DNA from 3 places in the Undibacterium sp. SXout20W genome. Region 2 is predicted to be linked to each of the others. Evidence: predicted binding sites of a transcription regulator. Region 2 holds the regulator's gene; each other region holds the start of a gene.
What was found. Region 2 encodes LexA, which represses DNA repair genes until DNA is damaged. Its sites were predicted from a motif close to ACTGTATNNNNATACAGT; they were not measured.
Positions count from the first base shown of each region.

Region 1: recA (recombinase RecA) is a predicted target of LexA. The motif match lies at 4,274-4,291, and genes of this name have one in related genera.
Region 3: ACO0K1_RS14965 (DNA polymerase Y family protein) is a predicted target of LexA. The motif match lies at 1,771-1,788, and genes of this name have one in related genera.

Region 1 covers NZ_JBMPPH010000017.1:1,596-12,248, forward strand. Annotated here, with positions in the region: gene ACO0K1_RS10610 (HoxN/HupN/NixA family nickel/cobalt transporter) at 1-858, shown strand, start outside; gene ACO0K1_RS10615 (hypothetical protein) at 888-1,664, opposite strand; gene ACO0K1_RS10620 (IS6 family transposase) at 2,106-2,804, opposite strand; gene ACO0K1_RS10625 (hypothetical protein) at 2,954-3,469, opposite strand; partial or broken gene ACO0K1_RS10630 (IS6 family transposase) at 3,522-4,076, opposite strand; gene recA (recombinase RecA) at 4,358-5,404, shown strand; gene recX (recombination regulator RecX) at 5,627-6,082, shown strand; gene ACO0K1_RS10645 (DUF2889 domain-containing protein) at 6,726-7,322, shown strand; gene sucC (ADP-forming succinate--CoA ligase subunit beta) at 7,354-8,538, shown strand; gene sucD (succinate--CoA ligase subunit alpha) at 8,557-9,438, shown strand; gene ACO0K1_RS10660 (hypothetical protein) at 9,706-9,882, opposite strand; gene ACO0K1_RS10665 (Stp1/IreP family PP2C-type Ser/Thr phosphatase) at 9,904-10,653, shown strand, end outside.
Region 2 covers NZ_JBMPPH010000013.1:26,555-37,207, forward strand. Annotated here, with positions in the region: gene ACO0K1_RS09010 (sensor histidine kinase) at 1-1,089, shown strand, start outside; gene ACO0K1_RS09015 (LytR/AlgR family response regulator transcription factor) at 1,097-1,855, shown strand; gene ACO0K1_RS09020 (inorganic phosphate transporter) at 1,941-2,948, opposite strand; gene ACO0K1_RS09025 (DUF47 domain-containing protein) at 3,059-3,685, opposite strand; gene ACO0K1_RS09030 (replicative DNA helicase) at 3,863-5,251, opposite strand; gene rplI (50S ribosomal protein L9) at 5,415-5,867, opposite strand; gene rpsR (30S ribosomal protein S18) at 5,894-6,178, opposite strand; gene priB (primosomal replication protein N) at 6,188-6,487, opposite strand; gene rpsF (30S ribosomal protein S6) at 6,520-6,888, opposite strand; gene lexA (transcriptional repressor LexA) at 7,232-7,888, shown strand; gene ACO0K1_RS09060 (ATP-dependent Clp protease proteolytic subunit) at 8,843-9,625, shown strand; gene lon (endopeptidase La) at 10,001-10,653, opposite strand, start outside.
Region 3 covers NZ_JBMPPH010000032.1:39,163-49,815, reverse strand. Annotated here, with positions in the region: gene ACO0K1_RS14970 (prolyl oligopeptidase family serine peptidase) at 1-327, shown strand, start outside; gene ACO0K1_RS14965 (DNA polymerase Y family protein) at 340-1,497, opposite strand; gene ACO0K1_RS14960 (thioredoxin family protein) at 1,934-2,404, shown strand; gene ACO0K1_RS14955 (PAS domain-containing sensor histidine kinase) at 2,542-4,902, shown strand; gene ACO0K1_RS14950 (helix-turn-helix domain-containing protein) at 4,985-6,001, opposite strand; gene ACO0K1_RS14945 (GMC family oxidoreductase) at 6,300-7,904, shown strand; gene ACO0K1_RS14940 (D-hexose-6-phosphate mutarotase) at 8,074-8,895, shown strand; gene ACO0K1_RS14935 (M16 family metallopeptidase) at 9,053-10,653, shown strand, end outside.

The sequences.
Region 1 (10,653 bases), on a different contig from region 2:
GTTGGTTTCTTTTTCTCCCTGGGGCATGCGACGATTGTATTGATTTTAGCCATTTTCATTACCTTTGCAGCGACGGCAGTCAAAGCAGAGTTGCCACAACTTAAAAGCATGGGTGCCTTAATTGGCACTAGTGTGTCGGGTCTATTTTTGTGGGTTATCGGTGTACTTAATTTGTTCGTTCTGTTAGATATTTTGCAGGTATGGAAGGGGGCAAAAAGCGGTCAGCATAGCCATCATCACTTGGAAGATCTATTGGCGCAACGTGGCCTGATGAATCGTTTGTTGGGTGGACGCTTGCAAAAAATTATCACTCATAGCTGGCAAATGTATCCATTGGGATTGTTGTTTGGCCTTGGCTTCGACACGGCGTCCGAAGTCGGGTTGCTTGCGATGACTGCCGGTGCCTCCAACGGCAATTTGCCGATTCCTGCGGTGCTGTCGCTACCAATTCTCTTCGCTGCTGGGATGTCACTGATGGACACCACGGATGGCATACTCATGTCTAAGGCGTATCACTGGGCATTCGTAAATCCGCTGCGTAAGATTTTCTATAACATTACGACGACCAGTTTATCTATTGCAGTGGCATTGGTCGTTGGAACCGTGGAGTTGTTGCAGGTTCTGATTGATATTTTATCTTTGCGCGGCCGATTTTTTGATTGGATAGGCGCCCTGGAATTTAGCGCGCTGGGTTACATCATTGTTGGCATTTTTCTTTGTGCGTGGCTGCTATCAGTATTGATCTGGAAGTTTGGCAAAATCGAACAACGATATACCAGAGTTCTTCCAGAAAAATCGCACACGCATTTGCATATACATGAAAACGGTATCGTCCATTCGCATGAACATTTCGATTGATGGCGGCGCTATAGGAATTGCCAGCTGTTTTAAGGTTGCCAGTCGACGTATGACCGATGTACCTTGTCATGCGCTTTTTGTAGCTCTCCGCTAAGTGCGGCCGCTTTGATTGCTTTACTTAAAGCTTGATTTACAAAATCACCGCGCTTACTGCAAGACATAAAAAACATGTCAGGATAATCATTAAAATATTCTCGGTGAATATTATTGAGATGTAATTTGTTGATTTCGTAATCGGCTTCTTCTTGCGCCCATATCACTGCGTCGAGGTGCCCCGCATTTAATTTTTTCATCGACTGTTCAAGGGCGATGACTGCGTGAACGGGAACTCCCCAATTAACTGGTGGCGCTTCAATATTTAAATTGGTCGCTTTCTGATTATCAAATAGATCGGTTTTTTTTATGATGTTATTTTTATTGCTATAGACAACGAAAGTGACTTTTCCTAATGCTTCATGGGAAAACTGGGTCGGTAAAGTTGCTTCTTGTAATTCGTTTAACTTCATGGTCGGCATACCAAAATCCGCGCGTCGATTGATAATATCCCAATAAATTCTTTTCACGGGTTTAATGGTGATACTAATTTTTCCTTCGGGATAATACTTGTTGATTACCTTGATTAAATCAGCAAAGGGGCCTTGATCAGCCTGTTCCAGTATGAGCGGTAAAAATACGGCGACACCATGCAAATTAGGGTCGGTATTGAGAGGAGACGTATCAGGTGGCGCGTTCACATCGCATCCCAATACAATTTGTGACGCCAGGCACATTGAAATCGAAAAAGCGCACATTAGATTTTTAATCATTGCCGTTACTCCTTCATGGTGCGATCAGGCCATCTTTCTAGCTTAAAAAACACGTTCGTTTTTAAGGTAAATAAAACGCTAAAGCTGCATAAAAATTTGTGGCCGATGTCCATCAAGCAACTTCAAGACGCTACGAACATCTTCATTGATTCAAACTTACTTTATCACAATAGTCTTGTAATTCAACTTTGCTTTAATGATGGAAATACCTACGTGGGTGGCGCTTAGGTATTCTGTTGTCGACCTTAGGACAACGCTGAATTTTTTGGATGATAGTATATTTGCGTTAAATGAGTAGATTGATATGTCAAATCAATAATTAAGCAAAGTAATTTCTACTTGTAGGAAGGCGTATCGTAAGTCGCAGACTTGTGTTGTGGTGGTTGGCGGGGGTCCGTCGCATTAACTTTTAAAAAGGCGAGTTGATGCCTTTACCGCTTTTTACGTGATCGCTGGACGGACTACGCCTGCCAACGCATAGAACTGGTCTGCAAATGACATGTTCTCACATCCGACCAGCTTCAGTTGTCCTTTGCGTAGCATGTGCATAAGTTCAATGCCGGCCAGAATATTTCTGGCAGCACGAAAAGACTTGAACCCAAGCATAGGAAGTGTCATACGCTTGATCCCACGATGATCTTGCTCAACCATATTATTGAGATATTTGACCTGCCGTACAATAATGTGCAATCTCTTGTCTTCGATGATCTGATCAATCGCTGATTTATTTGCACCGCTCTTATCCATGGCGATTTTATCTGGTAGACCGTTTTTATGTACGGCTTTGTCGAAGAAGCGCATGGCCGCTGCCTTGTCACGCTTGGCGCTCAGCAGGAAATCGACGGTTTGTCCTTCTTTGTCGACGGCGCGATAGAAGTATTTCCATTGCCCGTTGATCTTGATATAGATCTCATCCATCCGCCAGCTGCGACCGACAGGGCGCTTATACTTTCTAAATGTTTTTTCGATCAGAGGCAGAAACCGGATGGCCCAGCGGTTAATAGAAGAATGGTCGACAAAGGCGCCACGTTCTTGCATCATTTCTTCGAGATGACGATAGCTTAATGGGTAAGCCGCATACCAACGAATACAGACGGCTATAATTTCCAACGGAAATCGCATTCGTTTTGTATCAAGCATGGCTGAGCATCAATTTTAAAAAGGTGCTGAGCATAACCGATTTCGCTTTTAAAAAGTTAATGCGACGGAACCCATCGATGCCGTTTGAAAGAGGGCGTCCATTCCATTAGAGTCATCAAAGCCACATACAAGCATATCAAAACCAATCATCATTTTTTTGACGTAGTAAGACTATTGACTAAATTCCAATATTCCTTATTTGAAATTTTACTACCGTCATTCAAGCCAATTTGAAGATTAACGCCACTTCCTTCTTCACTCCCCTTATTCAGCAAGAAGAATCCAGAAATCGCGCCCTTTCTGCTTTTCGGAACACAAAACCAGCCGATTTTACCTTTAATATTTTTCTTAAATAAATTCCCATCCGATTTTCCGCAATATGCTTTGGCCAAATCACGAGTCGATGAAAACTGTTCTGTCGAGTTGGACCAAGCAACAACTGAAATAGAAGAAATTCTTTCTTTTTCCACGTACTCGTACAAACTCGTTTTTGTCAAATCTGGGCATTTATCTTTATTATCGAGAAATACGTAGACACCCCGATCTGGGGCATCACTCAAGCCAGTGCAAACAGTAGCATTGACCGGAACATCAACACCAAATTCAAGCTGATCGTTCCAGTATGATGTCCCCGAAACAATTGCCGCCACAAGAAAAGCTATCATTTTATTTAATCCTTTTGCTCAGACCATATTTCTTTTCGCTTAATAATGGAAGAAAGGACTTGAACCCAAGCATCGGACGTGTCATACGCTTGATCACACGATGATCTTGCTCAACCATATTATTGAGATATTTGACCTGCCCTACAATAGCGCTCAGTCCCTTGTCTTCGATGATCTGATCCATCGCTGCTTAATTTGCACTGCTCTTATCCATGGCGATCTTTCCTGGTAAGCCATTGAGAAGCATAGCTTTGTCGAAGAAGCGCATGGCAGCAGTTTTATCGCGTTTAGCAGTGAGCAGAAAATCGATGGTTTGTCCTTCACGGTCAACGGCACGATACAAGTATTTCCATTGTCCATTGATCTTGATAGAGGTTTCATCCATTTTCCAGCTGCTACCAACAGGGCGTTTATATTTTCTGAATGTTTTTTCGATCAGAGGCAGAAACCGGATTGCCCAGCGGTTGATGGAGGAATGGTCAACAAAGGCGCCTCGTTCTTGCATCATTTCTTCGAGATGGCGGTAGCTGAGTGAGTAAGCTGCATACCAACGAATACAGACGGCTATCATTTCTAATGGAAATCGCATTCGTTTCGTATCAAGCATGGCTGAGCATCAATTTTAAAAAGGTGCTGAGCATAATCGATTTCGCTTTTAAAAAGCTAATGCGACGGAACCATATCGAATTATCCAAAAAAATTCAGAGTTAGCTGAACAAAATTCAGAGTTAAGTGAATTTCGACATTTCGACACTAATCTTCGTCTTATTTTCAATAACTTTGAAAAAGTCGCTTGCATAAATCACTGTTTTTTTATACAGTACTGCAAAACGTGGATTTAACCCCTGCGTTTGTTTTCCACCGGCTGCTTATTGAATGAAAGAATGTATGGACGATAAGAAATCTGACAACAGCTCAGAAAAGAGCAAGGCGCTTGCTGCGGCGCTAGCACAAATCGAAAAGCAATTTGGTAAAGGATCGGTCATGCGGATGGCCGATGGTGCCGTCGTGGAAGAAGTGCAAGTTGTTTCCACAGGTTCTTTAGGTCTCGATATTGCATTAGGTGTCGGTGGTTTGCCACGTGGGCGTGTTGTTGAGATTTACGGCCCGGAATCATCAGGTAAAACCACGCTGACTTTGCAAGCTATTGCTGAAATGCAAAAAATTGGTGGTACTTGTGCATTTATTGATGCGGAACATGCGTTGGACGTTGGTTACGCACAAAAGCTTGGCGTTAATTTAAATGAATTGTTGATTTCTCAACCAGATACTGGCGAACAAGCCTTAGAGATTACTGACGCTTTAGTGCGCTCTGGTAGTGTCGATCTTGTCGTTATTGACTCGGTTGCAGCGTTGACACCGCGTGCTGAAATTGAAGGCGATATGGGTGATTCTTTACCTGGTTTGCAAGCGCGTCTGATGTCGCAAGCATTGCGTAAATTGACGGGCAGTATTAAGCGTACGAATACGCTGGTGATCTTCATTAACCAGATTCGTATGAAAATTGGCGTGATGTTCGGTAGCCCGGAAACGACAACTGGCGGTAACGCATTGAAGTTCTATGCGTCCGTTCGTCTGGATATTCGCCGTACAGGCTCTATTAAGTCTGGCGACGAAGTTGTGGGTAATGAAACGAAAGTCAAAGTCGTTAAGAATAAAGTAGCGCCACCGTTTAAAGAAGCTCACTTTGATATTCTTTATGGAGAAGGCACTTCCCGTGAAGGTGAAATCCTTGATTTGGGTGCCGATGCCAAGATCATTGAAAAAGCGGGTGCCTGGTATAGTTACAATGGCGAACGTATCGGTCAGGGTAAAGACAACGCACGTAATTTCCTGAAAGAACGACCACAGTTGGCGCATGAAATAGAGAATAAAGTACGCGAACATCTTGGCGTCCCTTTGTTACCAGCATTGAGTGCCGATGCTGCAGCGTAGTTAAATTGTGATCGACGGTGAACGTTTTTTGATTCTCGTCGACTTACGTAAAAGCCGATAATTTACAGCTATACAACAAGCTGAAATTGTCGGCTTTTGTTTTTGTATTTCAATACAAGAAGCACCCCATACGAACTTACTTTGCTAAGGGACCCTATTTTACAGAGGGTGTTTAAATAATGCGAATGCCAAGTTTGTTCTGTATCCGTTGACATAATTGCTATGATTAAACAAAAATTAAGTCTCAAAGGGCGTGCGTTGCGGTATTTGTCGATGCGTGAACACAGTCGGGTTGAGCTGACCAGAAAGTTATCACCTTATGCTGACGAGCCCGAGGAAGTTGAGGCGGTGCTGAATTGGCTGGAGTCATCTAACTTTATGTCCGCAGAACGATTTTCTGATTCGCTGGTGAATCGTCGTTCTGCCCGCTTTGGTAATCAGCGCATTCTGGCGGAGTTGCAAACGCATCAGTTGGATAGTGTCGAGATTCAGCGGGTAAAAGAGCAGCTATCTGAAACTGAGTTGGAGAGGGCGGTGGCTGTGCTACATCGTAAGTTTCCGCAAGCGCCAGCAGATCATGAAGAGAGAATGAAACAAAGTCGATTTTTGCAGCAAAGGGGATTTTCTGGGAAGGCGATTCAGCAGGCGATGAAGATGCCTCGGGAGGACGCTAAGTAGTAATATATAGCCGATTGCGTAGGGCGAGGGCATGCCGCCAGCTAAGTTGTTTAAAAGAGCTGTAGGGTCGCGCAATCCGCCAATTTTTTTGTTATTTGTGGGATTGCCCCTCGTGCGACCACGTGGGGCTTGGCCCGGTGGCTATCTACCTTACTTTACGTCGCTTAATCAAATTCAGAAATTAAGCAAAAATGACAATGCTGACATCGTGCCCTTCGGGCGCTGTCACTGCCTTTCGGCACTATTTGTGCGATCCAAAAAATTGGGAGAGGATCTGAACTCCCAGCGCTCAAACAAAGATACTTTCTGATTCTATCTCTGCGTCACTCAAATTGTTTTGTCAAAAGCGCATAAGATACAAACCAAAAAACAATCCAAACCCAAATTCTCAGGTTACGCTATTTCATTCCAATTCCACCAAATTTAGAGTCAAAGTGGCAATGAAAATGCATTTTTTTGCCCTTTAATGCCTGAGTTTGTTCTATAGAAATGCAAAAAATGACCGCTTTTGGTGAGTTCATGTTTTAGCTGTGCTAGAATTCGAAGGTTTTTTGCAGCGCCGCAGGAGCGGCTGTTATCGTAGAAGCTGCGGTAACGACGCGCAATTGTGGCTCTTTTATACTGAATTAGCCGCCAGCAAGGCATGATGCCCTTATCACCACCGACAATTTCCCGCACGTTGAAACACACGCGTGCTATCAGCATAGCCGCGTTTGCTCGTGATGACGGCCTGTGGGATTTTGACGCCCATATCACCGATCATAAGACGCGCGATATTAAACTCGCGTCAGGTGTCCGTCCTCAGGGGCAAGCTTTGCACGATTTACATATTCGTGTGACGGTCAATCTACAACTGCAGGTTGTCGATGTTGAAGCTAGTTCCGATGCTGTCCCATATCCAGGATACTGCGAATCAATCGCACCGGATTACAAAAAATTAATTGGTTTAAACCTGCTTAAGCAGTTCCGCCAGGGCGTTAAAGAACGACTTGCAGGTATTCATGGCTGTACGCATCTGACCGAACTTGCACAAATTTTGCCAACCGCGGCGATCCAGGCCTTTGCCGGCGATGTCATTGATACCCGCGATAGCGCCAGCGATCACGCTGGCAATGCAACCCAGACTCAACAACCTTTCCAGCTTGACCGTTGCCACGCCTTGCGTGTTGACGGGCCAGCCGTTGTTCAGTATTACCCGCGTTGGGCGAAACCTTCGCCTGACGCAAAATCACCCAGCTAGTTTGTTTGTTTAATTATTTATACCTCAGTGTCTGAAGGGAAGTCGTATGAAAATCCATGAGTATCAGGGTAAAGAAATCCTCCGTAAATTCGGAGTGACCGTACCACGCGGTATCCCATGCTTGTCCGTTGAAGAAGCAGTGAAAGCGGCTGAAACCTTGGGCGGACCAGTCTGGGTCGTCAAAGCGCAGATTCATGCCGGCGGTCGCGGTAAAGGTGGTGGCGTTAAAGTTGCAAAATCTTTGGAGCAAGTGCGTGAATACGCTGATGCGATCATGGGTATGCAATTGGTCACACACCAAACTAGCCCAGAAGGTCAAAAAGTTCGTCGCTTGTTGATCGAAGAAGGTGCTGATATCGCTAAAGAACTGTACGTGAGTATGGTAACTGATCGTATCAGCCAACGCGTTGTATTGATGGCATCGTCTGAAGGCGGTATGGACATCGAAGAAGTCGCGGAAAAACATCCAGAACTGATTCATTCCATCGCTATCGATCCAAGCGCTGGTCTGCAAGATGCGGAAGCCGACGATATTTCTCGTAAAATTGGTGTGCCAGAAGGCTCTATCGCTGATGCGCGCGTTCAATTGCAAGGTTTGTTCAAAGCCTTCATGGAAACAGATTGCTCTTTAGCTGAAATCAACCCATTGATCTTGACTGGCTCCGGCAAAGTCATCGCTCTGGATGCGAAATTCAACTTCGACGCGAACGCCTTGTTCCGTCAACCAGAAATCGTTGCTTACCGCGATCTGGATGAAGAAGATCCAGCAGAAATCGAAGCGTCTAAATTTGACCTCGCTTACATCTCTCTCGACGGTAACATCGGTTGCCTGGTGAATGGTGCTGGCTTGGCGATGGCAACGATGGATACGATCAAATTGTTCGGTGGCGAACCAGCGAACTTCCTGGACGTTGGCGGCGGTGCAACAGCAGAAAAAGTGACTGAAGCGTTCAAGATCATGTTGAAAAACCCAGGCTTGAAAGCCATCCTGGTGAACATTTTCGGCGGCATCATGCGTTGTGACGTGATTGCTGAAGGCGTGATTACTGCATCTAAAGCAGTTTCTTTGAAAGTGCCTCTGGTTGTACGTATGAAGGGTACTAACGAAGACATCGGCAAGAAAATGTTGGCTGACTCTGGTCTGCCAATCATCTCTGCTGACACGATGGAAGAAGCAGCGCAGAAAGTTGTTGCCGCTGCCGCAGCTCACGCTTAATTATCGCAAGGAATCAATATGTCCATCCTGATTAATAAAGACACTAAAGTCATTACCCAAGGTATCACTGGCAAAACTGGCCAGTTCCATACACGTATGTGCCGCGATTACGCGAACGGCAAAGAATGTTTCGTTGCTGGCGTGAATCCAAAGAAAGCTGGCGAAGATTTCGAAGGCATTCCAATTTTTGCTAACGTTTCTGAAGCTAAAGCAGCGACAGGCGCGACAGTTTCCGTGATCTACGTTCCACCAGCAGGCGCAGCCGCAGCGATCTGGGAAGCGGTTGAAGCAGAACTCGATCTGGCTATCTGTATTACAGAAGGTATTCCTGTTCGTGACATGATGATGTTAAAAGACCGCATGGCGAAAGCTGGCAGCAAAACAAAATTGCTCGGCCCTAACTGCCCAGGTCTGATCACACCAGACGAAATCAAAATCGGTATTATGCCTGGCCATATCCACCGTAAGGGTCGTATCGGCGTGGTTTCCCGTTCTGGTACATTGACTTATGAAGCAGTGGGTCAATTGACTGCGCTGGGTCTGGGTCAATCTTCCGCGGTTGGTATCGGTGGCGATCCGATCAATGGTCTGAAACACATCGACATCATGAAGATGTTCAATGATGATCCAGATACAGACGCTGTAATCATGATCGGTGAAATTGGTGGTCCAGACGAAGCGAATGCTTCCTACTGGGTACGTGACAACATGAAGAAACCTGTTGTTGGTTTCATCGCTGGTGTTACAGCGCCTCCGGGCAAACGCATGGGCCACGCAGGTGCTCTGATCTCTGGTGGTGCAGATACTGCACAAGCAAAACTGGATATCATGGAAGAGTGCGGTATCAAAGCAACGAAAAACCCGTCCGAAATGGCGCGTTTGTTGAAAGCGATGCTGTAATCTGGCTTCTATGTTAAGTTGCTAATAAGTAACAAAAAACCAGTAAAAAGCCGCGGAAAACGCGGCTTTTTTATTGCTGTATTGTTTGCTTCGTTGGATATCTGTGCAAACTGATTTTCTTAATGTTAAGCTTGAGTCAAATTTAAGATGTCAATCAAGAATAGCGGTTGTTCGATGTGCTTTAAGTAGAAAGACGTTGAATCACCCAGGGCGATGCTGAACACCCTGCGACGATATTGAATGCGGTCTACTTTTTATGCATTTTATTTAAGACTTAGGTTGCTGGCGTCCCATAAATAATAAATCGATGGTTTGCGCTACAGTCGCATGCATCAGGTAGTTTGATCCGGTATCCACATGCGGCAGTCGTTTGCTGTTCGGGAAAAGTCCAGACACATACGCGTCCGGTGAGCCACTATTTTTATTCCCATCAACAAATCTCATTGGCGCTTTGAACAATTATCGATGTCTAACGAGCACGTACTAGAATTTGCAGCACTCTCGGACACCGGGTGTGTCAGGGAACATAATGAAGACGCAATCGTGGTTTGCGCTGATTATGGTTGTGCGATTCTGGCTGATGGCATGGGCGGCTACAGAGCTGGCGAGGTTGCCAGCGCGATGACTACCCAGGTAATTGCCGATTATCTGTGCTCAAAACTCGATACAGCGTGGTTGACAAAGTTGGGCTTACCGCGGCTGAAGTTATCACGTTGGATGGTCGATGCGATAGAACTGGCGAACCGCCATGTCTTGTATTCTTCGCAAACCAATGCTGAATGTTATGGCATGGGAACCACCGTGGTGTTGGCATGTTGTTCGCAGGATAAATTATTGTTGGCGCATGTGGGTGACTCCAGAGCGTATCGTTTTCGCGATAATAAACTGACATGTTTAACCCATGATCACTCTGTTTTGCAGGAACAGCTTGATGCGGGATTGGTCACAGAAGAGCAAGCCAGATTTTCATCGATTAAGAATTTAATCACAAGAGCTGTGGGCACGCAGGAATCCGTGAGCGTCGAATTGCATACCCACGACTTAAAAGAGCAAGATTTGTACATGCTATGCTCAGATGGATTGACCGATATGCTTAGCCATGATGAAATTCAGCTTATCTTGCAACATAGTTCAGATGATTTATCTTTATGTTCTAAGGCATTGGTAGCCAATGCAAATGCGGCCGGTGGTGTTGATAACACGTCGGTTGTTTTA
Region 2 (10,653 bases):
ACGCCCAAATCAAAAAATAATGCCCCCATTTTGGATGGTGATACCAATATTGAGATTGATGACACCGGTATTCACATCAAAAAAGCCAACGGTAACGGCAAAACCAAGCAAATAGATATAGAGGGAACTAAAATATCTGGCGATACAGAAGTCGATACTTCTCCTGCCCAAACAACGCCACCTACACCACCATCTTCACCAGCGTCTGAAAATGACAAAGGCAATAGCCAAGGCCAGGACATTCATATTAAATTGCCACCGGAACTTGCAAAAGAGATTGGTGATGATATCAACAACGCCGTTGCCGATGCCGCCGATGAAGAAGTCCGAAGCTACAAAAAGACATCTTCCAAATGGTTCATGAATTTTGTACTACTCTCGGTCTTTGGCTTGTTTGGCATGAAGATACTAATGGGAGGTAAATTCAGAGCAGAAGAAAAGGCCAGAGCTGCGGGCTTAGCTGCAGAGCGCGAATCGCTTTTGCGACAAGTGAGCGAAGCACAAATGCAAATGATGCAAGCACAAGTGGAACCTCACTTTCTTTTTAACACTTTAGCTTCGGTCGAATATCTGATCGAAACAGATCCTCCACGCGCAGCAGCCATGCAACGCAGTTTAATCAGTTATCTGCGCGCCGTCTTACCACAAATGCGTGAAAACGCCACTACGACGAATTTGGGGCGTGAGGCAGATATGATTAAGTCTTACCTCGATTTACTAAAAATGCGCATGGAAGAAAGACTGAACGTCGATTTCGTCATGCCAGAAGGTCTGCGTAGCGCATCGTTTCCGCCAATGATGCTGCAATCATTGGTTGAAAATGCAATAAAACACGGTTTGGAATGCAAAGAAGATGGCGGCACGATCCAATTCAGAGCGGAAGTAGCCCATAATAAATTACGTGTTTCAGTCATTGATGACGGTCTGGGATTCGGCGCAATGCCTAGCAATGGCACTGGTCTTGGGTTACAAAATATCCGCGAAAGGTTAAAGTTGATTTATAAAGAAAAAGGCCAAATAATCATTACACCCAATCAACCTAGCGGTGTTTGCGTTACCATAGAAATTCCCTACGAATTAGCCAATTAATAATATTATGCCTACCGCAATTCTTGCTGACGACGAAAGACTCATGCGCGATCAACTCAAATCTCGCTTGGAACAAGTATGGCCAGATTTGGAGATTCTGGAAGAAGCGAAGAATGGAGAAGAAGCCATTCAACTCGTTGAGAAACACCACCCAGATTTGGTTTTTTTGGATATTCGTATGCCGGTAAAAACTGGTTTGGAGGCCGCCAAAGAAATCGGCAATAAAGCGCATATTGTTTTCATTACTGCCTATGACCAATATGCCATCGAAGCCTTTGATCATGGCGCAGTCGACTACGTTCTCAAACCGGCCGATGTTGAACGTCTAAGTAAGACGGTCGAGCGCCTCAAGACTCGCCTGACCAACCAGACGCAACCAAACGATATGAGCGCCATGCTAAGCCAACTGGCCAAGCAAATGGGCATCGTCAGCAAACCGAATTACCTCCAATGGATTCAAGCATCCATTGGTCAAGAATTGCGCTTGATACCTGTAGAAGAAATTTTATTTTTCCAATCGGACGAGAAATATACACGAGTACAAACAGCCACCTATGAGGCATTGATTCGTAAGCCCGTCAGAGATCTATCTGAAGAACTTGATCCAGCTTTATTCTGGCAAATTCATCGATCAACTTTAGTGAATGCAAAAGCAATCTCGGGCGTCGTCAGAGATTTACGTGGACGTCATCTGGTACAAATCAAAGGTTTGACTGAAAAGCTGGAAGTATCGAGAAGCTTCGTGCATCTGTTTAAGCAGATGTAATCAAGCAATTGCTTTAAAACAAAAACCGCATAGACAAAGTCTTATGCGGTTTTTTTATGCAATGTTAAGAACTCGGCTTAACCAATCACATAAGTTGATGTCCTATCCACCAAGCAACCGCAGCAACGAACGCTGATGCGGGGATAGTTAAAATCCAAGCCCACACAATATTTCCTGCGACACCCCAGCGCACGGCAGACATCTTTTGTGCAGACCCCACACCCACAATCGCACCAGTGATGGTGTGCGTTGTAGATACTGGAATGCCCATTGCAGTCGCTATAAACAACGTAATAGCACCACCGGTTTCCGCGCAAAATCCCCCAACTGGTTTGAGTTTGGTAATTTTTTGCCCCATTGTTTTCACAATACGCCAGCCGCCAAATAAAGTACCTAAACCAATGGCGGTATAGCAGAGCGCGATCACCCAAACAGGAATACTTTCATTTGGCGCAAGTCGACCACTTGCGATTAACAGCATCCAAATAATACCAATCGTTTTTTGCGCATCATTACCACCATGCCCCAGGCTATACATTGAGGCCGAGAACAGTTGCAAACGGCGAAACCATCTATCCACTTTACTCGGTGTCGAACGCACAAACAGCCACGACACGATAAGCATCATGATTGATCCAAGCAAAAAACCCAATAATGGCGAAACAACAATGAAAACGATGGTTTTAATCAGACCAGATGCAACCAAACTACCGGTACCTGATTTTGCCACTGCAGCACCAACTAAACCACCAATCAATGCATGCGACGAGGAAGACGGAATTCCAAAATACCAAGTAACCAGGTTCCAAAACACAGCGCCCATCAAAGCGCCAAAGATCACATATTGATCAACGATAGATGGATCTATCGTACCCTTACCCACCGTTGCCGCAACAGTCAATGGGAAAAATAAAACGGCAATAATATTAAAAACAGCAGCCATCGCCACAGCAGTTTGTGGCTTCAAGACGCCTGTAGAAACGACCGTTGCAATTGCATTAGCCGCATCATGAAAACCATTCATGAAGTCAAACAAGATTGCCAGAGCAATCAAAAAAACAAGTACTTGTATGCTAATCTGGAAGGTGTGCATGGGGAAAATCACTTCTAATTTAATTACCCTCAGGCGAGGGTAAAATTCTTCTCACAACAGTGCAGCATCACATGAAACTTTGCATTCATCGTGACACGTCAGCATTACAATCAGGCATTCTCAACAATAATGCCTTCAATAATATTGGCAACATCTTCGCAGCGATCGGTCACTGTTTCTAAGATTTCATAAATCGCTTTTAATTTTATGAGATTACGTACGTCTGGCTCGTCGCGGAACAATTTTGACATAGCGGCACGCATTACGTGATCAGCATCCGATTCGAGGCGATCGATTTCCTCACAGATCGTCAGAATTTCGCGTGAGTTACTCATGTTATTCAACAGAGCAACAGCAGCTTTCACTTTCATCGAGCAAGCAAGACATAACTCAGCCAGGCGTTTAGCTTCCGGAGTAATTTCACGAATATCATATAAGGAAATAGTTTGCGCTGCATCTTCCAGCAAATCCAGAATATCATCCATGCGCGTGATCAGCTTGTGAATATCATCGCGATCTAATGGTGTTATAAAGGTTTTATGTAACAACTCTATGGTGCTGTATGTAACAGCATCAGCTTGCTTCTCAATGGTTTCAATCGCGTGCACACGGATTTCAAGATCATCAAAATTCGTCATTAAAGCAAGCATTTCTTTTGAACCTTTTACGCATAATTCTGCGTGTTGGTTAAAGAGTTCAAAGAATTTGCCTTCGGTAGGCATCAAGCGTCCAAACATTTTTTTCTCACTGAAAATAGAAAACTAATCGGGTTATTACTCAAACACACGCCATGTAAGAACGTATGCGTTTAAAAACTAATGATAGATGAAAGATGATGGGTGATGAATGATGGTCATCGATCCATCCAACTTTACTCTAGTCACGTATTTTTATTTACTAATTATTGAAACCGTTTATTCGTTATCGCCAAACACCGACAAAGAACCAACGTAATTATCAAACTTGGTATATTCCCCGAGGAAGGTCAAACGCACGCTGCCAATCGGTCCGTTACGTTGCTTACCAATGATAATTTCTGCAGTACCTTTGTCGGGTGAATCAGGGTTATATACCTGATCACGATAAATGAACATAATCACGTCAGCATCCTGCTCAATCGCACCAGATTCACGCAAATCTGACATGACCGGTCGCTTATTCGGGCGTTGCTCCAGTGAGCGATTTAACTGAGAGAGCGCGATGACCGGACAATTTAATTCTTTTGCCAATCCCTTCAGATTTCGGGAAATCTCAGAAATCTCTGTCGCACGATTTTCACCAGCAACGTTGGCGGACATCAACTGTAAGTAATCGACAATAATCAAACCTAGCTTGCCACATTGCCGAGCCAAACGGCGTGAGCGCGCACGTAATTCAATGGAACTTAATGCTGGCGTCTCGTCAATGTACAGCTGTGCATCATTCATCTTTTGAATGGCGTGCGTTAAACGCGGCCAATCTTCATCACTCAACTTACCAACACGCAGACGACTTTGATCCAAGCGCCCGACAGAACCAAGCATACGCATCGCCAACTGTGCACCGCCCATCTCCATCGAGAATACAGCAACTGGCAAGCCACTATCAATCGCGACGTTTTCACCAATATTGAGCGAAAAAGCTGTTTTACCCATGGATGGACGGCCGGCAACAATAATCAAATCACCTGGCTGTAAACCAGAAGTCATTTTATCCAGATCGACGAAACCAGTCGGCACACCAGTAATATCGTTTTGATTATCACGGTTATATAACTCGTCGATACGCTCAACGACTTGCGTCAGTAATGGCTGAATCGCCTGGAAACCTTGCGCGCCACGCGAGCCCTCTTCAGCGATCGCAAAAATTTTCGATTCAGCCTCATCAAGCATTTGCTTAACTTCTTTACCTTGCGGATTAAACGCGTTGCCAGCGATTTCATCAGAGACCGTAATTAATTTTCGCAACACGCCGCGGTCACGCACGATCTCGGCATACCGACGGATATTCGCTGCGGAAGGAGTGTTTTGCGCAAGAGCATTCAGATAACTCAAGCCGCCAACATCGTCTGCTTTTCCAGCGCCATTGAGCGCTTCAAAGACGGTAATAACGTCCGCCGGCTTGGAACCATTGATCAACTTCACCATGCATTGAAAGATGATGCGATGGTCGTAGCGATAAAAATCATCCTCACCAATAAAGTCGGCGATCCTGTCCCATGCGGCGTTATCTAGCAATAAGCCACCGAGAACAGATTGCTCTGCTTCAATGGAATGTGGGGGGACGCGGATGGCGTCAAGTTGGGGATCAGAAGCTGCTTTCATGGCGCGCATTATACCTGCTAAATCGGCTTATGATAGGATACAACTAACGAGGACGACGCAATGTTTATATCAAACAACATTGTGATAATAATTTAAATCAATTATTCCATCCATAAAAAAAGCCGGGCGAACCCGGCTTTTTTTGAATTGAAAGAACAGCTTATTAAGCTTGCTCGCCAATTACGGCAACAGTAACGTTCACAACTACGTCTGTATGCAAAGCAACAGAAACAGAGTGATCGCCAACAGTTTTCAATGGACCTTGTGGCAAACGAACTTGCGATTTCTCAACAGCAACACCTTGCTTAGCCAACGCTTCAGCGATGTCGAAGTTAGTAACAGAGCCAAACAAACGACCATCAACACCCGCTTTTTGGGAAATTTGAACGGTAGAACCTTCCAGTTTTTCGCCTTGAGCTTGAGCCGCTGCCAATTTTGCTGCTGCTGCTTTTTCCAACTCTGCGCGCTTCGCTTCAAATTCAGCGATAGCCGTTGCAGTTGCACGGCGAGCCATGCGTTGTGGGATCAAGAAGTTACGAGCGTAACCGTCTTTTACTTTAACTACATCACCGAGGTTGCCGAGATTAACGACTTTATCCATCAGAATAACTTGCATATTTTTCTCCTAGTACTTGTCGTCAATTACGCTGTGTGCAGATCAGTGTAAGGCAACAACGCTAAATAACGTGCGCGCTTAATCGCTGTATCAACTTGACGTTGGTACAAAGCTTTAGTACCAGTCAAACGTGCTGGCATAATTTTGCCGTTTTCTTGCACGAAATCTTTCAATGTGTCGATATCTTTGTAATCAACTTTTTCTACATGTGCTGCTGTGAAGCGGCAGAATTTTTTGCGCTTGAACAAAGGATTTTGTTGTTGACGCTTTTGCTTCAATTTGCTTTTATCAAATTTTTTACCGAATGCCATGTCAGGCTCCTAATCTAGTAAATGTGTCCCGATTTCATTAATGTGAAACACGAGACTTTTGCTGTTGCGATTTTTGCGTGCTAAAAATCCAGTGAATTCCGTTTCAACATCCAATGGCAAGTCATTGAATTGTTTAGAAATAAGTCCAGCTGCCTGGGCATTAATTTCAAACTCGACGATTCGCTCAATGTTTGCTTCTCGCTGTTTTGCGCTATGCATCAGAATAGCTGCTGCAATAGGCACTCCAGCTGGCGTATACCGCAATGCTGATTTCTCAATAATGCGTGCCACAAGCTTGAATTGGTTCACTCTCTTCTTATACGACCTTTTTCAAATCAAAATTAAGCAGCTGGTGCTTCAACGCGTTGTGCTTTCGCTGCGTCTTCTTTTTGAACGGCTTTCATCATTGGTGATGGAGCTGTTTCAGCTTTTTTCATTTTGACTGTCAGGTGACGCAGAACGGCATCATTGAATTTGAATGCTGTTTCCAGCTCAAGCAATGTTTCTGCATCGCACTCGATGTTCATACAAACATAGTGTGCTTTAGCCAATTTTTGAATCATGTAAGCCAATTGACGACGGCCCCAGTCTTCAACGCGGTGAACCTGACCACCACGTGCAACAACGCTAGCTTTGTAACGTTCGATCATTGCAGGAACTTGCTCGCTTTGATCGGGATGTACAATAAATACGATTTCATAATGACGCATATATTCTCCTTGTGGACAATAAAAATAGCCTGCCTCGGCGTCAAGACGAGTGCAGGAAGAGGAAAGCCGATGATAATAACCCACTTTTTTAATTTATTCAATTATTTCAAGCACATAGATAGCAAATGCGCGCAAAGAAGGTGGCTTGATCAATTTTATACAACATTTTCTGATTAATACACCACATAGGCAACCTAGCGAAACCCAAAGAAACAGACCAGACACCAAGGATTACTTTTGTATAAACCCCAATTAAGTTAAAAATTTCCTTGCACATATTGCTGCACTGTATAAAAATACAGACTGTTTATACATACAGCGCTATCATGGCGCGGCACATCCCATGCTAAAGCTTACCGCCCGCCAGGAGCAGATCCTGAATCTCATCAAGGATGCCATCCAAAACACCGGCTTCCCCCCGACTCGCGCAGAAATCGCAACCGAACTTGGCTTTCGTTCAACCAATGCGGCAGAAGAACACTTGCAAGCACTCGCCAGAAAAGGCGTCATAGAAATTGCCGCAGGCACTTCACGCGGGATTCGCCTGTTAGAGTCAGAATTATCGAACCACATCACTGGAACATCATTCAACCTATCTCACCCAGCCATCACACAATTTAGCCTGCCACTCGTCGGACGCGTGGCCGCAGGCTCACCAATTCTGGCGAGCGAGCACATCGAAGCAAGTTACCAGGTAGATCCGGCCTTATTTTCAGCGAGGCCAGATTTTTTACTCAAGGTACGCGGCATGTCGATGCGTGATGCAGGCATTCTTGATGGCGATCTATTGGCAGTCAAGAAAACCGACAGCGCCCGTAATGGCCAAATTATCGTCGCCAGACTGGGCGACGATGTCACCGTAAAACGATACAAAAAAACCGGCAACCAGATCGAATTGATCCCGGAAAATCCCGATTATTCCACCATTAAAATCAGCGATCAGGAAGCAGATTTTTCATTGGAAGGTCTGGCAGTCGGCTTGATGCGAAACTGGGTTTAAGCCACCATCAATTAAGTTGAATTAAATCGGAAGTGTCCGTACAAAAATCATTCGATTGAATATTGGATGTAGCAGTACGGCACTGCAATAGTGATGATAATTTGAAGACCTGTCGACTGCGCTCACTACTCAGACGGCGCAAGCTACCAAAAAATCTAACCGGCTTAAAATGCCGAGCACCCCTAGCCTAATCTGGCGGCATTAAGAAACCAAGCCAACGATGCTTTTTACATTTACTGGCACGGTTTTGAAAAATGTAGACAGTACCATGTCAGGATTTCCGTCGTTTTAAATACTCTACGTTACGACATTGGATAAACTCAATTAACAAGACCACCTAACCAACAGTCGAATAAAAGTTAATTTAGCCATAGCCATAGCCATTTGCCATCCCGTCGCAAATACAGTGACTCCCAGATATACAGTGACAACACTGAAAACCCATACAAAATTCATCACTTCCGTCTGGCTTTCTCGCCACTTTGAATATAAAAATACTTTTTGTTTTGAGTCAAATATCTGAAAAATACCTTTTATCGCTGTCCTGCTACTAATTTGCAATAACGGTAACTGAATAGTCATCGGGTTCAGCGATCGTTGAGAGTTCAATGCAAAAAAACTTATTAATTTTTTGTATTTTTTAAGTTTTAACTTTCGTTATATCTCTCGCTTAGATGGTGCTATTATATGTCTTTTGTTGTAAATATAACAATTTTATGCATGAATAAATTTTAAAGTTATTTTGTCATTTCCACGCTACCACCAAATGGAAAGTAACTTTCACCCCAATAAACTGCTTTCATATATCTAAATTAGAAAGAGACTAAAATGCGAAAAATCGTTCCATTTGTTGTGCTCCTACTGCTATTGTGGCAATCAAATCCAGCGTTCTGCGAACATAAATTCCAGCCAAACGTTCTACGCGAGAAAAATGGTCTCAATTGGAACGCAATCATGTCAGATCAAGAGACTGGTCAGCTTAGTTTGATAGGTCAAATTTCCCCTAATACTGGTGATCTTTTAAGAGCTAGTGTTGAACCAAACCTGATGGCAAAAGATTTAATGATTGATTCTATGGGAGGCGACGCTGACGCAAGTTTCGCTATATCCAAAATGATGAAAAAAAGAAACTTAAATATTATCGTCGATGGTAGATGCCTCTCTGCTTGCGCCCAAATTTTATTTGTGTCTGCAAAGAAAAAAACTGTTCTAAAAGATTCGATTATCGGTGTTCACGAGCCATTTATTTATTATCAAGAGGCAGGTCAAAGAAAGGCAGTTGCCTACCAAGATGCAGAAATCGTCGTCACTGCAGCGAAGGACACACAGGCACTAGATGGGATTAAAAAAATGAAAGAGAATTTCCAAGACTTATACAAGGAAGCTGGTGTATCTGAAAATATGTATGCACCTTATTCACACTATTTATCAAATAGAAAAAAGATTTTTGGTGCCGATTTTTTGAATTTCAACGTCTTTTCACCAAGTTGTCCTGCTATTCGTATGTGGGCTTTAAATAAGCGCCAATTGATAGAATTCGGTGTAAAGGACATTGGCGATTTTTGGTACCCAAATACTCCACATGAACAAGAGCAAATAGTTGCTAAATTTAAGCTTCCAAAGGGATCAATATTTTTTGGAGAAGCAGATTCTCTCGAAAATCTGTGTAAAGAAAGCTCAAGTAATGCACTACTTAGGAAATTTTACGATGTAGTTGCGATTGCTCGAAGGTTCTAAAAAGTAAAGCTTATTTTTATGTGTTCAACGCCGAGAGTCGGGAGCGTGTTAAAAATTCTGCGTAGGTTTGGTAGTCTTATTTCGATAGTTGTCAGTTGCCGACATACAGATGAGCTCCGCTTTGAATAGTGAAAAACATATAGCTTGAAGCCTCTGCCGATTACCCCACCCTTTAGATTTGCCCCGCAAAAAAAGAACAACACATTCTAGCCATTCATCAACTCGGCCAATAAATTTCCACCAAGATAATATTTATAACGGCAACTCGCAATGGGCTCAAAATAAAGCCCGAGCTTGAAAACGAGTTCTAAAAATAAAAATGCCCGAAAATTAATCGGGCATTTTTAAGACTTCAAAAAGATTTCTTATTACTGCTTAATGTTTCACTACAGTTAAATCTTTTGTCGCATCTACTGCGGTAGCTGCAGCGACTTCTGCTTCGATTTCAGGCAAGGGCTCAGGTTGACGCTCCAGCGCAATTTCCAGCACTTTATCGATCCAACGTACTGGCACAATCTCCAGTTTGTTTTTGACGTTATCAGGTATCTCTGCCAGATCTTTTGCATTCTCTTCTGGAATCAAGACCGTTTTGATGCCACCGCGATGTGCAGCCAGCAGCTTCTCTTTGAGGCCACCGATTGGCAGCACTTCGCCACGCAAGGTAATCTCACCCGTCATTGCCACATCTGCGCGAACTGGAATGCCCGTAAACACGGACACCAATGCAGTGGTCATCGCAATACCAGCCGATGGTCCATCTTTTGGCGTTGCCCCTTCAGGGACGTGAATGTGGATATCACTTTTCTCGAAAACATCCGCCTTGATACCAAGTCGTTTAGCACGGCTACGAACCACGGTACGAGCTGCCTCGATCGATTCCTTCATCACATCGCCTAGTGTACCAGTGCGTATCACGCCACCCTTGCCTGGCATCGCTACGGCTTCAATCGTCAACAAATCGCCGCCAACTTCAGTCCAGGCCAGTCCAACCACTTGCCCGATTTGGTTGTCTTTGACTGCCACACCAA
Region 3 (10,653 bases), on a different contig from region 2:
GGTGCTTCTTGGATGGCAGAATATGGTAATTCTGATGTGCCGTCGGAATGGGCGCATACCTCACCCTTTGCGCCATATCAAAACGTTCAAGCCAATGTGAAGTATCCCGCTGTTTTATTCCTTACTTCAATGCTAGATAACAGAGTTCACCTTGGACACGCACGTAAAATAGTAGCGCGCATGTTAGAGCAGGGACATACAAATGTTTGGTATTATGAAAATATCGATGCTGGGCGTAGGGGTGCTGCAACTAATGCACAACGCGCTGATATGGGTTCGATTATCTTTTCATTTCTTTGGAATAGGTTGAATCGCAATAATGACTAAGAGTGCCGTCTGTTAATGATCAGGAAATAAAACTCCCTGACTTACTTGTCGATGATTATGTATATCTGCCGCCTTCAATAGCACGCTTGCTTTGACCCCTAATAAACGAAATCGGTGATCAAGTGGTACTCTTCGAAGGCATTCTGTTGCCGCCTTCCTGATAGTTACTGGGTCAGCGGTTGCGATAGAAAGCGTTATATCTCTTGTAGAAATACGAAAGTCACAATATCGAATCTTTATACCCACTGTGCTGCAAACGTATCCTTTTTTTTTCAAATTATCAGCCAGGCGATAGCAAAGATCCGTAAAGATCTTCGTCAAAATTGATCTGTCGGTGACTGCATGTAAGTCGCGATCAAAAGTAACCTCCCTGCTAATTACCTTGGGTTCTGAATTTGTGATCACCTCACTATTGTCGATTCCGTGGGCGGCATGACAAAGCCATCCAGCATAATTACTTCCAAATGCGTCCTGTAATAGACTTGGGTCAGCATTCGCTAGTTCGCCTACTGTCCCAATACTCAAACCTGCAAGACGTTCAGCAGCTTTTGGCCCGATTCCATTAATCTTCTTCACAGATAGCGGCCAAATACGAGCTTGAAGGTCGTCCATCGTCAATATTGTTAAGCCATTCGGCTTCTCAAGATCAGATCCAATTTTTGCCAAGAGCTTATTGGGGGCGACACAAATCGAACAGTTTAAACCCGTAGCCTCAAAGACCGCATTTTTCAAACTTTTTGCAAGGTTTAACGTGTCGAGATTGTGATCGGTGAGATCGATATAAATTTCATCAATGCCCCTATTTTCAAATTTAGGCGCTATCTTCCTGACGGCGTCTTTAAACAAGCGCGAATAATGAAGATACAGGTCAAAATCGGGAGGCAGCAAAAATACGTCGGGAGCCACGCGTGCCGCTTTCATAATTCCCATCGCTGAAAAAAGTCCAAGCGCACGAGCTTCATAAGTAGTCGTTGTCGCGACACCTCGACCCACGTAGTCTTTGACTCGTGAAAATAGACGTGTTCCATCCGATTTAATACTAGGTTGATAGGTAGAATCGCCGCCAATGAGCACCGGCTGACCACGCAGTTCTGGATATTTCAACAGCTCGACGGAAGCATAAAATGCGTCCATGTCCAGATGTGCAATGCGACGATATTTATTAGTCATTATGATAATTTTTTAAATCATTCCTGATAAATATGGATAAACGAACATACCCACCTTGCCATTGATCAGAACCTTCCTCCCACCGCGAGAGGCCGGCCTCGCAAAAATATTTGGTACCATATTTATGTCGAGGCATAAATACAATCGCCGTCGCATTAGCTGTAGCTGTAGCTGTAGCTGTAACCGTAGCAGGAGCAACGGATAATTTTTTCAACGAAGCTAACAACTGGCAAAGGTATTTGCGCTGTTATTTTAGCTGATTTTCGTCGTAATACTGTATATTTAATCAGTTATCAGTGAACTAAGAATTTTGGTTACTTCAAACCAACACTTCTCATTATGTTGATCTTATGCATGATTAAATCTTGTATTAACAATGACAAAGTGCCAAATTTGCGTCACTATTTAACTGTTATTTTTTATATTTACTTGGATCATGAAAAAAATTCTCGCATTGCTTGCCAGCATCGCCTTTAGTCTTAGTATGGGTATGAGCGCTGCGCATGCTGATGTTGCACACCCTTATGATGAAGCTGCCGATGCTCATGCAACTGTGAACAAAGCACTGGCAGAAGCCAAAGCAGCAAATAAAAATGTATTGGTGATTTTTGGCGCCAACTGGTGCAAAGATTGTCTGGAACTGAATAAGTCGATGCAGGGTCAAAGTGCGGCGCTGATTACGAGCAAGTTTGTCGTCGTCAAAGTGAATGTTGGTCAATTTGATCAAAATCTGGATCTGGCCAACAGTTATGGTAATCCGATTAAAAAAGGCATTCCCGCAGCAGTGGTATTAAAACCAGACAACACGGTGCTGTATGCGTCAAAAGGTGGAGAATTATCAAATGCACGACGCATGAGCGAACAAGGCGTGGTTGATTTTTTTAATCAAATTATTGCCCAACACTAATAATTTTTGGCATTTATACTGAGCATCAAAGGGCGTGAACTTTTACCATCCCGGCAAATTCAGCCTGTGTTACCAGCGCCAACGTTCTAGCGAGGTCGTTGGTGCTCCCTTCATCAGTCACACTGACAAGTAAAGCTATGACCGACAAACCCGGCTTGATTACTAGCTACTCTCCCAAGTCGAGCTTAACGACCCAGGAGGAACTGGAAACAAGTCACACCTTACTCAATAATTTCTCGCGCTGCCTGCCTGGCATATTTTTTCAATTCCAGCGGTATTCAGAACAACACTTTTTCTTCCCGTTTGTCAGCGCTGCCGTTGAGCAATTGTTTGAATGTACTGCTGAAGAATTAATCAACGATGCCAGCATCATGTATCGCAAGATTCATCCGGACGATTTGGTTCGGTTAATTGTTGGCATTCGTCAATCCGCCGAAGAGCTGACGATTTGGCATCACGAATACCGCGTCATTCGCAAAGATGGCACTGAACGCTGGCTTGTGGGCGACGCCACGCCAGAGCGAATGCCCGATGGTAGTGTGTTATGGCACGGGTTTATTAGTGATAACACCGAACGTAAGCTCACCGAACAAAAATTACTGGCCGCTGAACAACAGATGCGCCTCGTGATGAAATCCTCGAATCAGGGTTTATACGACATCCATTTGCAATCGGGCGTCGGCAGCTTCAGCCCCGAATATATGCAAATGCTGGGCTATACGGCAGAAGACTTCCCGGATCCGGTCAAGTTCTGGAATTACTTCTGGACCGAAGGTGTTCATCGCGATGATGTCGCCGGCTTGCGGCAGGCATACCAAACACATTTCGCTTCACGAGGTGAAACGGATTACCATGCCGAATTCCGGCAAAAAAATAAATTGGGCGAATGGCGCTGGATTATGTCGATAGGCGCCGTGGTCGAGTGGGATGCCAACCACCGGGCAGTAAGAATGGTGGGAACCCATATTGATATCACCGAACGTAAACGCATCGAAGAAGAGTTATTGCAAAATCAGGAACTGCTAAATGCAAGTAAAAATCGCTATAAACAACTGGCGAAAGAATTAGAGATTCTGATTGCCAATGCACCCGTTGGTATCATGTTTGTGTGTAACGATGTGATCGTCCGAGCAAATCAAGCACTTGCAGAGCTGTGCCGCTTCCATAATGCGCAATCAATGATAGGTGTAAAAACTTCATTTTTATATCAGCACCTTGAAGACTTCGAAGAATTTGGTAAGGCGGTCATTCCAAAACTGGTCGCCGATGAATTAGTCGAACTGGAATGGCGCCTGCACCGCGTCGATCGTGAACCATTTATGGCGCGGGTTGCTGGTCGGGCGTTATCTGCCGAAACGTACCATCAGGGTACGGTATGGATGATTGAAGACATTACTGAACAACGTCGCACCCTCGATGCCTTACGAGATAGCGAAAGTCGCTTGCAACGACTGATGAATTCAAGCCTGATCGGCATCATTCACGGCAATGAACAAAAACGTCTGGTCGATGTCAATGAAGTCTTTTGTCAGTTATGCGGTTATTCCCGCGAAGAGATACTTGGTGAAAATTATTTCTGGCGCCGCTTGATGTCAGAGGCGGATCAATACACCAGCGTTCAAGCTTACACCGAATTATTCCGCACCGGCACTACGGCCGCTTTCGAAATTATGCTCAAACATGCGGATGGGCATAATATACCGCTACTGGTCGGCGTCAACCACCTTGAGAATTCACGGAAAGAATGGGTCGCGTTCACGATGGATATCAGCGATCGTTTACGTATGCACCAACTCAAAACTGAATTTATTTCTGTGGTTAGCCATGAACTACGCACGCCGCTAACGTCGATACGCGGTGCATTGGGCTTACTTGAATCAGGCGTCGCCGGCGTGTTAACGGAAGAATCCCGACAATTGGTGCGCATCGCCAACACCAACAGCAAACGACTGATAGGTTTGGTCAATGACATCCTTGATATGGAGAAATTGGCTAATGGTAAGATGGAAATCAAGTCAGAACCCGTTGACCTTGCCGCACTTATTCATCAAGCCATTGAAGCGAACACGACGTATGCCAGCCATTTGCATGTGACTCTGGTGGCAGAAGTTCAATTAAGCACCGCAAACGCTTGGTGTCTGGGTGACATTGATCGACTGATGCAGGTAATGGCCAATCTGATTTCGAATGCCGCTAAATTTTCGCCTGAAGGTGGCACAGTCATCATTCGTTTATCGCAACACCGACAAATTTACCGTATGGAAATTTGTGATCGTGGACCGGGTATACCATTGCAATTCCAGGCACATTTATTTGAGCCATTCACGCAGGCCGACAGCACCAACACGCGCCAGCAAGGGGGAACAGGCTTGGGATTGTCGATTACAAAAAGCTTGATAGAAAAAATGCGTGGAGAAATCTTTTTCGTCAGTTGCGCCGAAAAAGGCACTATTTTCTGGTTCGATTTACCAATCTTTACGCCTGACCGCAACGCTTAGATTTGCAACGTTAAAAAGTCGTTTGTTTTAGATAGGCTAAAAAAACATTTTGACAGGCAAACGAGCATGCAGCGAGGGGCATTCAGATTGTGACTTGACGATAATCGGCTGGACTGCGATTAGTCCACCGCTTAAAAGCACGTCTGAAACTGCGCGCATCGGAATAGCCGAGTTGTTCGGCAATCTGATCGATACTGAGGGTGGTTTGAAGTAGACGTTTTGCACGTTCGATACGCACGTTTTCGGTGACTTGAAAATACGAGGTTCCCTCGCGTACCAACAAGCGCTGCAGAGAGCGAGCGCTCGTACCCAGCGCCAAGGCCATTTCATCGACCGTGCGTAACTCACAATTTTGGCTGACCAAGGTCCGCAAAAGACTTTGCCTTCCTAATACACCGACGATCTCCAGCTCTTGCTCACACGCCGATTGCGCTGCGCGAACCACAGCGACATCCGGTGTTGATAGCGGCTTAAGCAAGATCTCGTTAGCAATCAAAACTCGGTTGCAATCCGCACCAATAGTGACGGGACAGCCAAACATTTGCTCAATTAATGCGTGTGTCGATTTACTCTGGCCTCGTAATTCCACCTGATGTAACTGAAATGAAGCGCCACACAACTGACGAGCCGCATTCACGGTCGTCAGCAAATGATCGACCGCCAAAAAATCTTGTAACTCAACATCATCAAACAAAGACTGTGCGGATACCGCAGAATAAGGCGTTCCGGCTTCGAATTGCAGATGTACCATAGAACCAGCAATCAATTGGAATTCAAGGCCGAATTGCAATGCCTGAAATAAATTGTGCTGGGCAGACATACCAATTGCCATCTGTCCCAAATGCGGCAATGACTTCCGCGCCCCGGACCACAGGCATAGCTCATCGCCACCATAATGCTTTGCTTGTAGCAAACCTTGGCGGGCTTGCAGGTAACTGATGCGTGCCCCCTTATCCTGCGTAAAAGCGGGAAACAGTGTGGATGCTTCCCAATTTTGCTCACGCGCAATCGCCAGCAAACCGCTAAAAGGGTGCGCTGGAAACACGGCATCTTGCACCGATAACAAGGGTGCAATCGAATCGACGCTATGGCTGGGCATGGATTAATCTTGTTTGGTTAATAACGTGACCTGACTGATGTTGTATTACGCCCGCAACGTGGCAGCAAATGTCCTTACATTATGTGAACGAGCGTACTAATATCGTTTCCTGACGTAGATAAAATCCTTGACGGTGTGAATCCAGTTACATCACCCACTAGCTACAGCGCTTTTATTTAAGTCTTGGCCGATACCGTACATGGTTAAGCCGAATGCGGCAACACTGCAGCGCAGCAAAAAAAATACACGGCATCAAACAAAGAGGCAAGAGTCCTTTAATCATGATAATGGAGACAATATGAACCCAGTCAGCGACTACATCGTGGTCGGAGGTGGTGCAGGTGGATGTGCCATAGCCGGTCGCCTGAGTGAAGATCCCAGCGTAAGCGTTACCGTCTTAGAAGCGGGTGGAGGTGGTGATAGCTGGGTCGTCAACGCACCAATTGGTGTGGTCGCGATGTTGCCTACGAAACTCAATAACTGGGCATTTGAAACGGTACCGCAACCTGGATTAAATGGCCGAAAAGGCTACCAACCGCGCGGAAAAATGCTGGGCGGCTCATCCGGAATCAATGCGATGGTCTATATTCGTGGTCACAAAGTGGATTACGACCAGTGGGCTGCATTAGGTAATACGGGTTGGTCTTATGACGACGTCCTGCCGTACTTCAAACGCTCAGAAAATAACGAAACGCATGGCGGCCATTTCCATGGCCAGGATGGCCCTCTGAGGGTGAGTGAGTTACGGAGTGACAATCCGTTTCAGCAACATTATGTTGATGCCGCCCGGCAAGCGGGGTTTCCGATTAATCCGGATTTTAATGGCGCCGAACAAGAGGGTGTTGGTATCTATCAAGTCACCCAATACCAGGGCGAACGTTGGACAGCCGCCCGCGGTTACCTGCGTCCGCATATGGAAAGTCGACCCAATTTACGGGTGGAAACCGGTTGCTATGTCACCAAAATTGTTTTCGAAGGAAAACGCGCTGTCGCGGTGCAAATGATACAAAATGGTCAGCAAAAGACCTTACGTGCCGGACGTGAAATATTATTAGCAGCGGGCGCTTTCCAAAGTCCGCAATTGCTCATGTTATCTGGTGTCGGCGACTCGAAAGCCTTGCAGGCATTTGGTATTCCGGTGATTCATCATTTGCCCGGCGTCGGACAAAACTTGCAAGATCATCCGGATTTTGTGTTCAAATATCGCGCCAAGAGTCTGGATTTGCTGGGGGTTTCGGCAGGTGGCAGCGTGCGTATGTTGCGTGAATTCCGTCGCTATCAAAATGAACGTCGCGGCATGCTCACCTCAAATGGCGCTGAAGGCGGTGGTTTCTTGAAAACCGATAGCGACCTGGCCGCACCGGATATCCAGTTGCATTTCGTCGTTGCTATGTTAGATGATCATGCGCGCAAACTACATTTGGGCCATGGCTATTCCTGCCACATGTGCTTATTGCGTCCTAAAAGTATTGGCGACGTGAAACTGGCGAGCCCAGATCCGCTTGCTGCACCCCTGATTAATCCGCGCTTCCTCGAACATCCTGACGACATGGAAAAAATGGTGCGAGGTTTTAAAATCACTCGCAAAATTATGGATGCACCCGCATTGGCCAACATCCGTAGCAGCGATTACCAAACTGCCAATGTGCGCACGGATGACGAAATCCGCGATGTCATTCGCGCCACAAGTGACACGGTGTACCACCCTATCGGCACCTGCAAAATGGGCGTTGACGCGATGGCGGTGGTTGACCCAAGCTTAAAGGTCATCGGTGTGCAAGGCCTGCGGGTGGTTGATGCATCGATTATGCCGACCCTGATCGGTGGCAACACCAATGCACCAACCATGATGATAGGCGAAAAGGCGGCAGATATGATCAGAGCGGAATGGCGCAACACTTAATCTACGTTCCATCTGCGTCATTTCGGTTATTGGACGGTCTGACCTCGGTCAGACCGTTTTTTTATTTTTCACTATATTCAATTTCGGTTGCAAAAAATACCACTTTTAAATCTGACTGGCATAGAATAGTTCTTCTTTTCTTCTATCACTATGAATGGGATGCGATTCCATGGATTTTTTGAATCTGACTGCGCGCGATGGCGCGACTGTTAAGATTTGCCACCAAGGCGCTCATGTGTGCTCATGGATACCGGCAAGTGGGTCTGAACAATTGTTTTTAAGTAAGCAATCTGAATTTAATGAAGGGGTCGCGATTCGTGGCGGCATTCCAGTGATATTTCCGCAATTCGCTGGCATGGGAACCTTACCCAAGCATGGCTTTGCCCGCACTGCACCCTGGAAATTATTGCAACACGGACATACCGAAGATGGTGCTGCCCAAGCAATATTTGGTTTAAAGGAAAATATTGCGCGGCTCACCATCTGGCCCTATGTGTTCAATGCCGAGCTAGCTATTAGCGTCCACGACAACAGCTTGCAGCTTGCCTTGACTGTTCAAAATACGGGCGACACCAACTTTAGCTTTACCGCTGCCTTGCACACTTATCTGGCGGTGGATGATATCCACCAAGCGAGCCTGCGTGGCCTTCAGGGAAGGCGTTATCGTGACAGCCTGAGTGGACAAAATAATTGCCTGGAATCGGCTGAATTACTACGCATCGACGGCGAAACAGACCGCATTTACGCCGATGTACCAGACCAATTATGCTTGCTGCAAAAACATCAACACCTGCATATCAACACCACCGGATTTTCCGATGCGGTGGTATGGAACCCGGGACCCCAATCTGAGGTCAAACTCGCCGACATGGAACCTGACGGCGATCAGCGTATGTTATGCGTCGAAGCAGCGGCGATTATGCGGCCGATTTTATTGGCACCCGGAGAGAGCTGGACAGGCAGCCAAAGTTTGATGGCGACTCAGATTTAAAGCGCCAGATTTTATATACTCCCCTCATATTTTATTTTTTTATATTATTTATCAAGGCAGACACAAGGCACAGAAAAAATACACGCCCCCAGTATATTTTTAATGTGTCTTTAAACTTTGTTTTTATTTTATTTTTTTGACCACTTTCAGGATGACTATGCCTTCACACTCTGTTCGCCATTCAGCCCTCGCTGTATCGCTCAAACCAGTTTTACGCGCTTTAGTACTCGGCGGTGCCATCTTGTTCACCGCGCCTGCCGCCTTTGCCGACAACTTGCCAAAAGGCATGACGCAAGTCTCCAGTGTCGAAGGAATCACTGAATATCGTCTGCCGAATGGCTTACGTGTCTTGTTGATGCCCGATGCCACCAAACCTACCGTCACGGTGAACGTGACGTATCTGGTCGGTTCGCGTCAGGAAAATTATGGCGAAACCGGGATGGCGCATTTGCTGGAACACATGATGTTCAAAGGCACACCAAAAAATCCGAAGATTACCGAAGAATTCAATAAACGCGGCATGCGCATGAACGGTACGACCTCGTTGGATCGCACCAATTACTATGAATTATTCCAGGCTGACGACAGCAATCTGCAATGGGCACTATCGATGGAAGCCGATCGCATGGTCAATTCCAATGTCGCCCGTAAAGATCTCGATACCGAAATGACTGTCGTCCGCAACGAATACGAACGCGGTGAGAACTCGCCTGGCAGCGTCTTAATGAAGCGCTTGCAAAGTGTGGCCTACGATTGGCATAACTATGGCAACTCGACGATTGGTAATCGCAGCGACATTGAAAACGTCAAAATCGAAAACCTGCAAGCTTTTTACCGCCAATACTACCAACCCGACAACGCCGTTTTGCTTGTCGCCGGTAAGTTTGACCAGGCAAAAGTACTGCAATGGGTGAATGAGTCTTTTGGCAAAATCGCCAAACCAAAACGTACTTTGCCGCAATTCTGGACCGTAGAACCAACACAAGATGGTGAACGCAGCTTTGTGGTACGCCGCGCGGGCGATATCCAAATCGTCATGGTCGCCTACAAAGTCCCGGCGAACCTACACGCTGACCGCGAAGCAATGAGCTTTGCCAGCGATATTCTGACCAATGCACCACATGGCCGCCTGCATAAACAACTGGTTGAAACGGGCAAAGTTGTCCAGGTATTTGCCACCGAAGTGGGCCGCGTTGAACCAGGCCTGGTGATCGTTGGTGCTGCAGTAAAAAAAGGCGACTCGATTGATGCCGCCAAAGACGCCTTGCTGGCAAGTATTGAAGATTTTAAAAATAATCCGCCAAGCAAAGAAGAAATCGAACGTGTCAAACGTGACAACGCCAACCAATTTGAAAAAATGCTGAACAACCATGAGTCGATCGGCATCAGCATGTCTGAATACATCGCCATGGGCGATTGGCGCTATCTGTTTAAAGACCGCGACGACGCCGACAAAGTAAGCTCTGAAGATGTCGCCGCCGCCGCAAAACGGTACATGGTGCGCGACAACCGCACAGTTGGTATGTTCGTTCCGGAAGACGCGCCGCAACGCGCTGAAGTACCGGCCGCACCGAGCATTACTGAGGTCATGAAAGACTTTAAACCTAAAGCCGCTAAACTCGATGGTGAAGCGTTTGATCCAGCGCCAGCCAACATCGACAAACGTACCCAAGTGAGCCAGATCGGCAACCTGCAAGTCGCGTTATTACCGAAAAAGAACCGCGGCGAAACCGTCAACGTCTCACTGTCTTTGCATTG